DNA from 2 places in the Pelorhabdus sp. sgz311002 genome. Region 2 is predicted to be linked to the other one. Evidence: a T-box and tRNA genes for the amino acid it is inferred to sense, from the RefSeq annotation. Region 2 holds a T-box; the other holds one or more tRNA genes.
The links. A T-box is a leader RNA that pairs with one kind of tRNA and senses whether it is charged. The one in region 2 lies ahead of ileS (isoleucine--tRNA ligase), so its partner is inferred to be a tRNA-Ile.
Positions count from the first base shown of each region.

Region 1: it encodes a tRNA-Ile, which carries the amino acid that the T-box ahead of ileS (isoleucine--tRNA ligase) is inferred to sense. The anticodon was not compared.

Region 1 covers NZ_JBWBCL010000001.1:376,655-382,751, reverse strand. The annotation lists gene AC0NJP_RS01955 (6-phosphofructokinase) at 1-356, opposite strand, end outside; gene trxA (thioredoxin) at 524-844, opposite strand; RNA gene rnpB (RNase P RNA component class A) at 993-1,340, opposite strand; gene AC0NJP_RS01940 (Nif3-like dinuclear metal center hexameric protein) at 1,380-2,483, opposite strand; gene AC0NJP_RS01935 (tRNA (adenine(22)-N(1))-methyltransferase) at 2,480-3,196, opposite strand; tRNA gene AC0NJP_RS01930 (tRNA-Ile) at 3,259-3,333, opposite strand; tRNA gene AC0NJP_RS01925 (tRNA-Asn) at 3,381-3,456, opposite strand; gene rpoD (RNA polymerase sigma factor RpoD) at 3,530-4,633, opposite strand; gene dnaG (DNA primase) at 4,696-6,097, opposite strand, start outside.
Region 2 covers NZ_JBWBCL010000001.1:497,585-503,681, reverse strand. The annotation lists gene AC0NJP_RS02605 (TVP38/TMEM64 family protein) at 1-29, opposite strand, end outside; gene AC0NJP_RS02600 (DUF5665 domain-containing protein) at 60-386, opposite strand; gene ileS (isoleucine--tRNA ligase) at 485-3,274, opposite strand; T-box leader at 3,341-3,554, opposite strand; gene AC0NJP_RS02590 (DivIVA domain-containing protein) at 3,600-4,055, opposite strand; gene AC0NJP_RS02585 (YlmH family RNA-binding protein) at 4,084-4,869, opposite strand; gene proC (pyrroline-5-carboxylate reductase) at 4,862-5,680, opposite strand; gene AC0NJP_RS02575 (cell division protein SepF) at 5,721-6,097, opposite strand, start outside.

The DNA.
Region 1 (6,097 bases), 120 kb from region 2:
ATTTTAAGGGTACCATCGCCGCCAATAACAATGAGCGCTGCAATTTCCCGCTGTCGTAAATTATTAATTGCTTGCTGTGACATATCTTTAAATACCACTTTACCGTTTTCTTGGCATTGATAGTGAAAAGGATTATCGCGATTTGTCGTCCCCAAAATTGTACCGCCGCGCGGTAATATCCCGGAAACAAGCTCTGATGTAAGCAAATGAAGATCATTTTCTACTAAACCTTTAAAACCATTTCTCGCACCATAAACGACAAGCCCCTGCGTACGAGCGCTCTTGTACACAGCTCTGATCACTGCGTTTAAACCGGGACAGTCACCGCCGCCTGTCAGTACTGCAATATTTTTCAAAATAAAGCCTCCTCTGGCAATAAGGTTTGTATACTAAAAAAGTCAGAGTTCCATAAAGAACTCTGACTTTTAGATTCGTTTTTTTTAAGAATTCTCCTGCCTAAAACCAACAATAATCGACACACGAAGAAGCTCAAAATAGTATCTCACTATAAAGTGGAATCCTCTTAAACTATTCCTTCAAGCGCCTTAGTTATTTCAGCAGCAGGTCGAAATCCAACAAGGCGATTGACTTCCTGTCCATCCTTAAAAATAAGTAAAGTAGGAATACCCATAACTTTATACTTACCAGCCAAGCCAGCTACGGCATCTACATTGACTTTTGCCACTTGCACTTTTTCCTGATAAGCTTCCGCAACTTTTTCCACTTCAGGAGCAACCATTTTACAAGGGCCGCACCAAGGCGCCCAAAAATCAATCAATACAGGTTTACCTGCCTCAATCAGTTGATCAAAATCAGCTATATTTTCAATTGCAATAACAGCCATTGTTCTTGCCTCCTCTAACCTGTTTATAAAGAAAAATAAATTTTCTTTACTCTTATTATATTTATTGTAGAAAAATTTATTAATCTTGTCAACAAAAAGTAATTATCAATAAAGATAAAAACAAAAACCGCTTGACAGCGGTTTTTTAGTTACGAGTAATCAATAAGCCGAGTTTTGTTCCGCCGTAGCGGTGATGATCATCTATCTACGCTTCTAGTTGCCTAGAAGCTCTAGCGACACAACCCGGAAGGTTCTGCGGGCAACTTCATCCCTTCCCTATTCGGTCTTGCTCCAGGTGGGGTTTACCAAGCCAACCAGTCACCTGGTTGCTGGTGCGCTCTTACCGCACCGTTCCATCCTTACCGAAAAATCGGCGGTTTTCTTTTCTATGGCACTTTCCCTAAGGTCACCCTCGCTGGACGTTATCCAGCACCCTGCCCTACGGAGCTCGGACTTTCCTCGAATACAAAGTACTCGCGATCATCTTTCATACTCATAAACAGCTTTTTAATTATAGTAGATTAAAGTGATTCTGTCAATAAACTGAGAAAGGAGATTTCTGACAAGAAGCTGTAGTTACAATAATTTTGGAAAAGCAACTCTGTAAATATTCCGCTATAACTGGCACAACAGGAGCCTCTGTTCCATAATGACCTGCATCAATCAGCGTAATTCCTAATGCTTTCGCATCGACAGCATCATGGTACTTTACATCACCGGTTACCAAAACTTGCGCCCCCAAAGCTTTTGCTTGTCGGAAAAATTCCGCACCACTGCCACCGACGACAGCGACTGTCTCCACTAAGCCTTCATCCCCCTCAATAACCTGAATGGATGATAAGCCAAGTTTTGTTTTAACCAAAGCAGCAAAATCGGCTATCGATTGACTAGAACAAGTCCCGAGTCGACCTAAGCCAGGAAACTTCTCCTTATTTTCTAACGCGTACAAATCATAGGCTACTTCTTCATAAGGATGAGCCGAAAGTAAAGCTTCTAAAACCAGCTGTTTTTTAGCCGCTGGCAAAATAGTTTCAAGGCGTAACTCCGCCACTTTTTCAACGCTGCCAACTTTGCCTAAATAAGGATTAGTCCCTGCTTGCGGCAAAAAAGAGCCAGTTCCTTCTACAGCAAAGGTACAATGACTATATTGCCCAATATGGCCAGCTCCGGCAGAAGTCACGGCTTGCCAAACAGCTCCAAAAGCTTCTTGCGGCACATAAGTGACTAATTTTATGAAAGGTTGCTCATAACCACTAATAAAAGGTCGTATATTGCGCAAACCTAATTGCTGCGCTAACACATCATTTACGCCGCCACGAGCACAATCCAGATTAGTATGAGCAGAAAAAACAGCAATATCATGCGTTAACAACAGTTTCACAATTTTCCCTTGTTCACTGTTTGTATCAATTTTGCTCAAAGGCTTAAATAAGAAAGGATGATGCGAAACAATCAGATCAGCCCCCCACTCTGCCGCTTCCTGGGCGACAGCCAGCGTCACATCAAGAGTTGTCATGATTTTATTCACAGGCTGTTCTTTTGCTCCTACAAACAAGCCAATCTTATCCCATTCTTCCGCTAGATAAGCAGGCGCCCAATTCTCCATAGCCTGCATTACACTTGCACAGGTTACTGTCATGGCAAAAGCTCCTTTAATTGTTGTAGCTGTCTTTTTAAGACAATCGTCTTTTCCTGCGCCCCAATACCGGCATTATTCAGTTGCGTTAAGATCCGCTTTGTATCATTTATTTTTTGACCAATATGCTGAGACAGCAAGGGATCTTGCTTTCTTAGCAGAATTGGACCAACTTCATACAGAATTTTCTCAGCTTCCGTAATTTCTGTCTCTACCGACAAAGTCCCCTGCCCGGAAATTGAACGCTTAGCACAAATCACTTCGTAAAGACGGTCATCATCTATTACAAGCGCCTCATCAATTAGCTTCCAACCGTGCTTTACCAGCCATAAACGCAATGCGCCCGCAGCTCCCATCGGCTGTAGCACAAGCGTCGTAAGACGGTTTATCCAGAGTTCACCTTTTTGGAGAATTTCAATCATTGTCTGCCCGCCCATACCGGCAATCACTACTGCATCGATCTCATCTTCACCAATTACAGTTAGGCCATCGCCTAAACGTACAGAAATTTTATCAGACAGCCCCGCTTGACGAACAGTAAGCGAAGCAGCTTTATAGGGCCCTTCATGAACATCACCAGCAATGGCCCAAGAAACCACGTTCTGCTGCACAAGAAACACGGGCAAATAAGCATGATCTGTGCCAATATCAGCGATTCTAGCACCTTGGGGAACGAAAGCGGCTATTTGACGCAGTCTTTCATTCAATTTCATCATTTTCTCCCCTTTACAAAGAAAAACGGAATTCTTGCTTTGCAAGAATCCCGCATTATTTCAACTGGTGGGCCCACCTGGTATCGAACCAGGGACCAGCCGGTTATGAGCCGGCTGCTCTACCGCTGAGCTATAGGCCCAAGATATGAAAACAGGTTTTCCGAAGAAAGCCTGTTTTGTTATCATTTGGCTCCTTGAGTAGGACTCGAACCTACGACCGATCGGTTAACAGCCGATTGCTCTACCAACTGAGCTATCAAGGAATAGTCACCAACGGGATATATTATAATACAAAATAAGTTATTATGTCAAGCAACTTCATAGAAAAGATGATAATTATTCCAGAAAATCCTTTAATTTCTTGCTACGGCTAGGATGACGTAATTTTCTTAGAGCTTTCGCTTCAATCTGACGAATACGCTCCCTTGTAACGCCAAAATGCTGACCGACTTCTTCCAGTGTTCTGGCACGCCCATCATCAAGACCAAAGCGAAGGCGCAGTACTTTTTTCTCACGATCAGTTAAAGTTTCTAAAACTTCTTCTAACTGTTCTTTTAAAAGCATGAATGAAGCGGCCTCAGCTGGCGCTGGCGCTTCTTGATCTTCAATAAAATCGCCAAGATGGGAATCTTCTTCTTCCCCAATCGGAGTTTCTAAGGAAACTGGTTCTTGGGCAATTTTCATAATTTCCCGTACGCGCTCAACTGTAATTTCCATCTCTTTAGCAATTTCTTCTGGCGCTGGTTCCCGGCCAAGTTCTTGCAAAAGCTGTCGCGATACGCGAATTAATTTATTAATAGTTTCAACCATATGCACCGGAATACGAATCGTCCGCGCTTGGTCGGCAATGGCCCGCGTAATGGCCTGACGAATCCACCAAGTTGCATAGGTAGAGAACTTGTAGCCTTTATTATAATCAAACTTTTCCACGGCTTTAATCAAGCCAAGGTTTCCCTCTTGAATTAAATCAAGGAATAGCATTCCTCGACCCACATAGCGTTTCGCAATACTTACAACAAGGCGCAAATTCGCTTCAGCCAAACGACGTTTGGCGTCTTCATCACCTTTTTCCATGCGTTTTGCCAATAAGATTTCCTCATCGGCAGTTAACAGCGGCACACGCCCAATTTCCTTCAAATACATGCGCACAGGATCATCAATCGTAACTCCCTCAGGAATTGACAGGTCAATATCAATCTCTTCCGCCTGTTCTTCTTCTATGTCAGCTGTGCCAGGTCCTTCTGCCTCAGGGATTTCATCAACAATTTCAATACCTTTCGTCGTGAACATTTCATACACATCATCAATCTCATCAGGTGTCAAGTCATCGCTCTGAAAAGTATCCATAATTTCTGCATATGTTAGCACACCTCCGCGTTTTTTACCGCGGTGCAGCAATTCATTAACATGATCAGTCGTCTGATTCTTTTTCTCTGTCATTTTATTCCCCCCTCCCCAGGCCGATGGCGGTCAGCATGACCGATTGATACTTATTAAAATTTTTATTGGTATAATTTATTAATTTCATGTTTAATTCGCTGGCTCTCTGCTAATTCCTGCAAAAAGCGACTATCCCCCATGCGTTCTAATTCATCGGCTTTTAACCGATGCTCTTCATATTGATTTTTCAAAAAAGCAAGTTCTATGGCTCGAATATAGTCGTCTACTAGGCGCACCTTATCTTCACAAGGAGTCTCTAGCAGCATAATGCCTGATAATTCAGCTGCCGCTGCCTGACTCAAGCGAAGAGATATCCCTTCAGGATCAATCTTACCTGTAGCACTATAATCAGAACTAAGCGCTGCCATAATTTCCTGTCGAACTGGACTACTAAAATGCCCTATCCCAAGCATTGATTCTACATAAGGTAATATCGACGCATCTTGAAACAAAAAATGCATTAGATGACGTTCTGCCTGTTCTGCCGCCCCTACTTTGGGGCCAGCAAGAGAAAGAACATTACTAGTATATCCGCCTTTTACAGTTTTATCCTTTTTAGCTTGTAAAGGATATTTTCTTAACTCTTCCCGAATTGTTCCTTCGTCAATTGTTAAAACAGCAGCTAATCGTGATATATGAGCATTTATCTCTACGGCATTATGAGCTTGCGCCAAAAATGGAACAACCTGTGAAATTACAGCAGCTTTTCCCTCTAAGTGAGAATGGTCAATGCTGCCAAGCGCCCTTTCCACCTCATAAGCAATAGCCGTTAACGCCTTATCCATAAGTGCGGCAAAAGCTTGTCCACCATGACGCCGCACATATTCATCAGGATCCTTACCATCGGGAATTTGAATAATTTTTACTTTCGCCCCAGCCTCGCTAGCCGTAATAATAGCTCGACTCGTAGCATTTTGTCCAGCCGCATCACTGTCATAAGCAAAATAAAATTCATCAGTAAATTTCAGCAACACTTTGGCCTGTTCCGCCGTAAAAGCTGTTCCTAATGATGCTGCAACACAAGTGATCCCAGCGCCATACAGACTCACTGCATCAAAATAACCTTCTACAATAACAACTTTCTTTTGGTCGCGAATCGCTTTGTAGGTTTTATCAAGACCGAACAACTCTCGTCGCTTATTGTAAATTGGCGTTTCCGGTGAATTGAGATATTTAGGTTGACTGTTGTCAAGAACACGTCCGCCAAATGCAATCGGCTGGCCTCGTAAATTTACAATAGGAAAAATAATGCGGCTACGAAAACGGTCATAGAAGCCATCACCCGACTGCCTCTTAACGGCCAATCCGCTTTCTTCCAAAACTGCCAACGAAACACTTCTCTCAAGCAAGGCCTGACTCAATTTATTCCAGAAAGGCGGCGCAAACCCCAATTGAAAAATCTCGATAATTTCAGGCGTAATTTGACGATCCATCAAATAATCAAGCGCCTCTTTACCATAGTTA
Region 2 (6,097 bases):
CCATATCCAGTCCAAACTGGCCGACTCATCCCATTCACTCCCTGCTAACAATAATCGGATTAAAACTTGCTGCTGTGGGCTTCAACAATCCGGATAATCTCGGCAATAAAGGTACCAATGCCGGGAATATTTAATAAAATAAGCCGCCGTAATAAATCAAGCATAAGCGCAAATACCAAGGTAGCGCCTAAAGCGATCCCTAAGCCACGGGCAATACCAGCAATAAAATTCGTTAAAATCAACTTTGATGGCTTTTCCAGCATTTCCATATACTGAGCGACGCGCATACTTTCCAAATGCCTTAGAAGTCGCTCTAGTTGCGCCTCAAGCAAACGACTTCTTGCTTCAGGGCTCAGCGGATTAAATTGTTCACCCGAGTCTTTCATCGACTTTCCTCCCAGAATAGTATAACCTTTCGGAAAGAAAAAAACCGGAAAGAAGTTTCCGGTTTTTCCGTCTTAAAGAACAGGTAAGATTTTTGCAATTACTTTACAACAGAAGCGCAACGACTGCAAAGCGTAGGATGATCCGCGCTTTCTCCAACGGAATCACTGTAGATCCAGCAGCGTTCGCATTTTTCACCAGTTGCTGCCGCTACGACCATTTTCAAATCTGCTTCTGCTGATACAAAAGCTGCTTCATCGGTTGTATCGCCTTCTTCTACGGAAACTTTAGATACAATTAAAATTCCCGCTAAATCAGCGCCACAGCTTTCCAATACTTTATAGGCATCCCCTTTTGCATAAATCGTAATAGCTGCATCGAGAGAATGGCCAATCGTTTTGGCACGACGGGCTGCTTCTAGGCCTTTCGTGATTTCACTGCGCAATGCTAAGATCGCATCCCACTTTTCAGCCAAGGCATTATCAATATACTCAGGTTTTGCTGTAGGCCAGGTAGTCATTTGAATACTTTCTGGCATATCTCCTGTTTTCGGTACATAACGCCATACTTCTTCGGCCGTAAAGCTAAGAACAGGCGCCAGCATCGTTAACAGGCTGACCATAATTTCATACATAGCCGTCTGAGCTGCCCGACGTTGTACGGAAGTTTTCCCTTCCGCATAGAGGCGGTCTTTCAAAATATCAAGATAAATAGAACTTAAATCAACGGTGCAGAAATTATGAACCGTATGATATAAAGTATGGAACTCATATTCTTCATAGGCCTCAGTTACTTTAGAGCGTACTTGTTCTAAGCGCAGCAAGGCCCAACGATCGATTTCCAAAAGATCTTTATACTCTACTTTATGCTGAGCCGGATCGAAATCTGCTAAGTTTCCTAAAATATAGCGGAAAGTATTGCGAATTTTACGATATACTTCAGACATTTGCTTTAAAATATCATTGGAAATACGAATATCCGCTTTGTAATCGGCTGAGGCTACCCACAACCGTAAAATATCGGCGCCATATTTTTTAATGACTTCCGGCGGGAAAATAACATTCCCAATGGATTTGGACATTTTACGGCCTTCGCCGTCAACAACAAAGCCATGTGTCAAAACAGCATCATAAGGAGCTCTGCCCTTAGTCGCTACCGAAGTCAATAGTGAGGACTGGAACCAGCCGCGATGCTGGTCACTGCCTTCTAAATAAAGATCAGCAGGCCATTTTAGTTCTTCACGCTGCGTTAGGACTGCAGCATGGCTGGAGCCGCTGTCAAACCAAACGTCCATAATGTCTGTTTCCTTCCGGAAACCTTTTTTACCACAATGCGGGCAGGAGAAACCTTCTGGCAGAATTTCTTCAGCGGTTTTTGCCCACCAAGCGTCAGAACCTTCCCGACCAAACAAATCAGATACCGCTTGAATTGTTTCATCATTAATAATATGCTCGCCGCAATCGTTGCAATAGAAAATCGGAATTGGCACGCCCCAAACTCTCTGACGAGAAATGCACCAATCATGACGATCCACAACCATATTGTGAATCCGGTCTTCGCCCCAAGCAGGAATCCACTGAACATCTTCGATGGCTTGCAGCGCTTCCTTTCTGAAACCATCAACCGAAGCAAACCACTGTTCTGTAGCCCGAAAAATAACAGGACTCTTGCAACGCCAGCAATGGGCATACTGGTGGCGGAGGGAACTCTTACCAAGCAGCATTCCTGTAGCAGCCAGTTCCTTGATCACAGGTACATTGGCATCATCGACATGAAGGCCAGCAAATTTGCCAGCTTCAGCCGTCATCTTGCCTTGATGATCTACGGGGCAAATAATCGGCAATTTATACTTCATGCCAATTTCAAAGTCCTCCTGGCCATGACCGGGAGCCGTATGAACGCAGCCAGTACCCGCTTCCAGCGTAACATGTTCGCCAAGCAGGATTGGTGATTGACGATCCATGAAGGGATGATGGAATAGAGCGCCTTCCAGTTCAGAACCTTTTAACGATCCAAGAATCGTATATTCCCCTAAATGATTCGCTGTTACAACAGATTCGATCAATTCGGTTGCTAACAAATAGACTTCCTGATCAAATTTAACCCAAGAATATTCAAATTCCGGATTCACCGAAATGGCCACATTGGCCGGCATGGTCCAAGGAGTTGTCGTCCAGATCACAGCAAATGCTTGCTTCGGATCAACGCCTGCAGGCAATGTATTTTTGTCATCAACAAGCGGGAATTTTACAAAAATCGAATGGGATTTCTTTTCGGCATATTCGATTTCCGCCTCAGCCAAAGCCGTTTCGCAAGATGTGCACCAATATACTGACTTCAGGCCTTTATAAATATAGCCTTTCTTAGCCATTTCGCCAAAAACCTGAATCTGTTTGGCTTCAAAGTAAGGTCTAAGCGTCACATAAGGATTTTCCCAGTCGCCCATAACGCCAAGACGTTTAAAATCTTCGCGCTGCATGTCGAGACATTTTAAGGCATAGTTTTTACATTCTTTTCTAAGAGCCAAAGGATCTAGTTCATGGCGGTTTAAACCTAAGATCTTAATGGCAGCATGTTCAATCGGCAGGCCATGAGTATCCCAGCCAGGAACATAGGGTGCATCAAAACCGCAATGGCTTTTATACTTAATAATAATGTCTTTTAAAATTTTATTTAAGGATGTACCAAGATGAATATTGCCATTGGCATAAGGCGGACCGTCGTGGAGAACAAACTTTTTACGTCCTTTGGACCGTTTTTGTTTTTCTGCATAAATATTTTTTTCCGTCCACCAAGCCAGCATCTCTGGTTCACGTTGCGGTAAATTACCTCGCATTGGAAACTCTGTTTCCGGCAAATTCAAAGTTTTACTGTAATCAACTTCTGACATACCGACACCTCCAAAAAATTAACACCGTTTCTAGGGAATACCGGAAAATAAAAAAAGCCTTCATCCCTAAGGGACGAGAGCTTTTCCCGTGGTACCACCCTAATGACAGTTACGTCACTTTAAAAAACGAAATAACGCTCGTCATACGGTAAGACTTACTTGTGATTCAGCCTTACAGCTTCCGGGTGATCTTCTTACTGTACGAACTCTGCTAGGCTTTCACTATTCCTGGCTCGCTGTCAGAATCATAACAGAATACTGTCCCGTTCATCGCTTTATCTACGAATATAGCTAAATTATACTCAATTTGCGGTCAACCGTCAAATCAAGCTTCTTCTTCTGCTTCTTCCTGGATAATCATATCAAGCTGCGCCTGCAACATCGTTTTCATGCGCGAACGATAAATTTGCATTTGTTTATGTATTTCTTCATATTCGCCAGACAAACGACGTACTTTTGCCGTAGCTTCATCCACAAGCTGCTGACCCTTAATTTCCGCTTCCCGCATTAAAAGTTCTGATTGCTTCTTCGCATTCAGCTTGACTTCTTCGGCGGTTTCTTGTGCAATAACCAGGGTATTATGAAGGGTATTTTCCATTTGCTGATAATTTTCCAATTTGCCATTCAGGCGTTCAATCGTATCTTTCAGTTCTACATTTTCCCGGTATAAATGTTCATAATCTTTGATGACAAGATCAAGAAATCCGTCAATTTCATCTTCATTATAGCCGCGAAAACTACGTTTAAATTCTTTGTTTTGAATATCTAACGGTGTTAACATCGCCATTCCCCCGTCTTTTACAACAAGCTTATAAATAACGGCGCAACAAAATACTGAGCCGTCCTTTTTTGGTTGTACCTAATACTTCGGCCACTTCGAGTCGACCACGACCACGCATGGAAATCACATCGCCTGCTTTTACAGCCTGATCCGATTTTCGTACAGGCTGCCAATTGAGTTTAATTTTATCAGCCGCAATATCATCAGACATTTTCGTGCGGCTTGTCCCAAAACCAGCTGCTGCAATCACATCAAGACGAAGCGATGCGGCAGTTGTGCGAATCTCTTTAATCTTCTCTTCTTTTGGTGGAATTAGAGCTAAATCAGCCTCTTCGATTTCTACTGTGACTGGTCCAACGGAAGTAAGATTGGAAAGTAAAAAAGGCACTAAAGACTGGTGAACAAGGACAAAGGCTCCTTCGTTCATCAGCACAATATCGCCAGTCATTTCTCGCTCAATCCCACAGCCCAGAACAGCGCCTAGTACATCGCGATGCGTCAATCTGTCAAAGCGTTTATCCCATTTTACCTTAAGTGCAGCAATTTGGTAAACAGGTTTGCCGCGAAAATCAGTTTGAATGAAAGCAGCTTTTACGCGTTCCGCACCATCATAGCCGCCAAAACATTCCAGCCGTACAGCCGGATAGTGGGCCGATACCGTCTCGGCAATCATCATTGCATGAGGGTCAAGAAAGTCCGACACCTTGACCTTGCCATTCTTTGCCACCGCTTCCGCCAAATCAATCAGCTTAGCCGCTATATCACCATCACCGTCAGCACGGTAATAGCGCAATAGTTTTTCCCGATCACTCATGCTTTTTCCCCAAATCTTTGGACTGTTTTGTTGCCGCAACTACAGCATCAATTAAAGCAGCACGAATGCTATAGCGCTCCAAGGTTTGTACGCCCGTAATGGCCGTACCGCCAGGAGATGTAACCATATCTCGAAGTTGCGCTGGATGAAGTCCCGTATCAAGTACCATTTTTGCAGCGCCAAGCAAAGTCTGTGCAGCCAAAGTAATCGCCATAGCTCTTGGCAACCCTACTTTCACACCCGCATCGGCTAAAGCATCAATCATAACAAAACCATAAGCCGGTCCGCTACCTGATAAGCCGGTCACAGCATCAAGCAATTTTTCTTCAATTTCAATAGCCTTACCAGCCGAACGGAAAATAGCTAACACGGCTTCCATTTGTTCCGCTGTTGCTTTCTTGCCTGCCGCAACAGCCGCCATGCCTTCGCCCACAGCCATCGGCGTATTGGGCATAACACGAATAACCGGATTTTCCGGTAAAACCGTTTCAATCCGGCTAAGCGTCAGACCTGCTACAATGGAAACAATGACCGTCTTAGGACGAACCATTGCTTTAATGACTGGAAAAACCGATTCAATCACTTGTGGTTTTACCGTTAAAAAAAGCATATCTGCTTCAGCCACAAGTTTCTTACTGTCAGTTGTAGTCAACACTTGAAAGCGTTTTTCCAGATCATGAAGTCGCTGCTCATTAATATCCGATACACAAACTTGTTCGCTAGGTACAAGACCATTCTTAATAATCCCAGTAATCAAAGCTTCTGCCATGGCACCGCCGCCGAAGAAGCCGAATTTTGTCTGAGTTAACATGATATCCTCCTAAAACCAGGTAACATACTAGCAGGTAAAATTATTTCAACCAGGGCAAGATTCCTTTTTCACCTTCATCACGCGAAGCAAAGGACACATCCACATTATTCGGTGCACATAAGAAAATATGATTGCCCACTTTTTGAATACTGCCACTTAAAGCATAGGTCGTTCCGCTGACAAAGTCAATCATTCGTTTTGATAAATCGCCATCGCAATGCTCAAAATTCACAACAACAGGCTTACGAGCCTTCAGATAATCGGCAACTTGTTGCGCATCATCGAAAGAAACAGGCTCGATGACCATCACTTTCATTTGCTTTTGCGCCGTTGGCAAATTGACGAGATTATTCGCTGCAGCAGAATTTTTCTTGCTTCTCGGTTCGATTTCTTCCACCTTTACGCGATCTTCTTCTT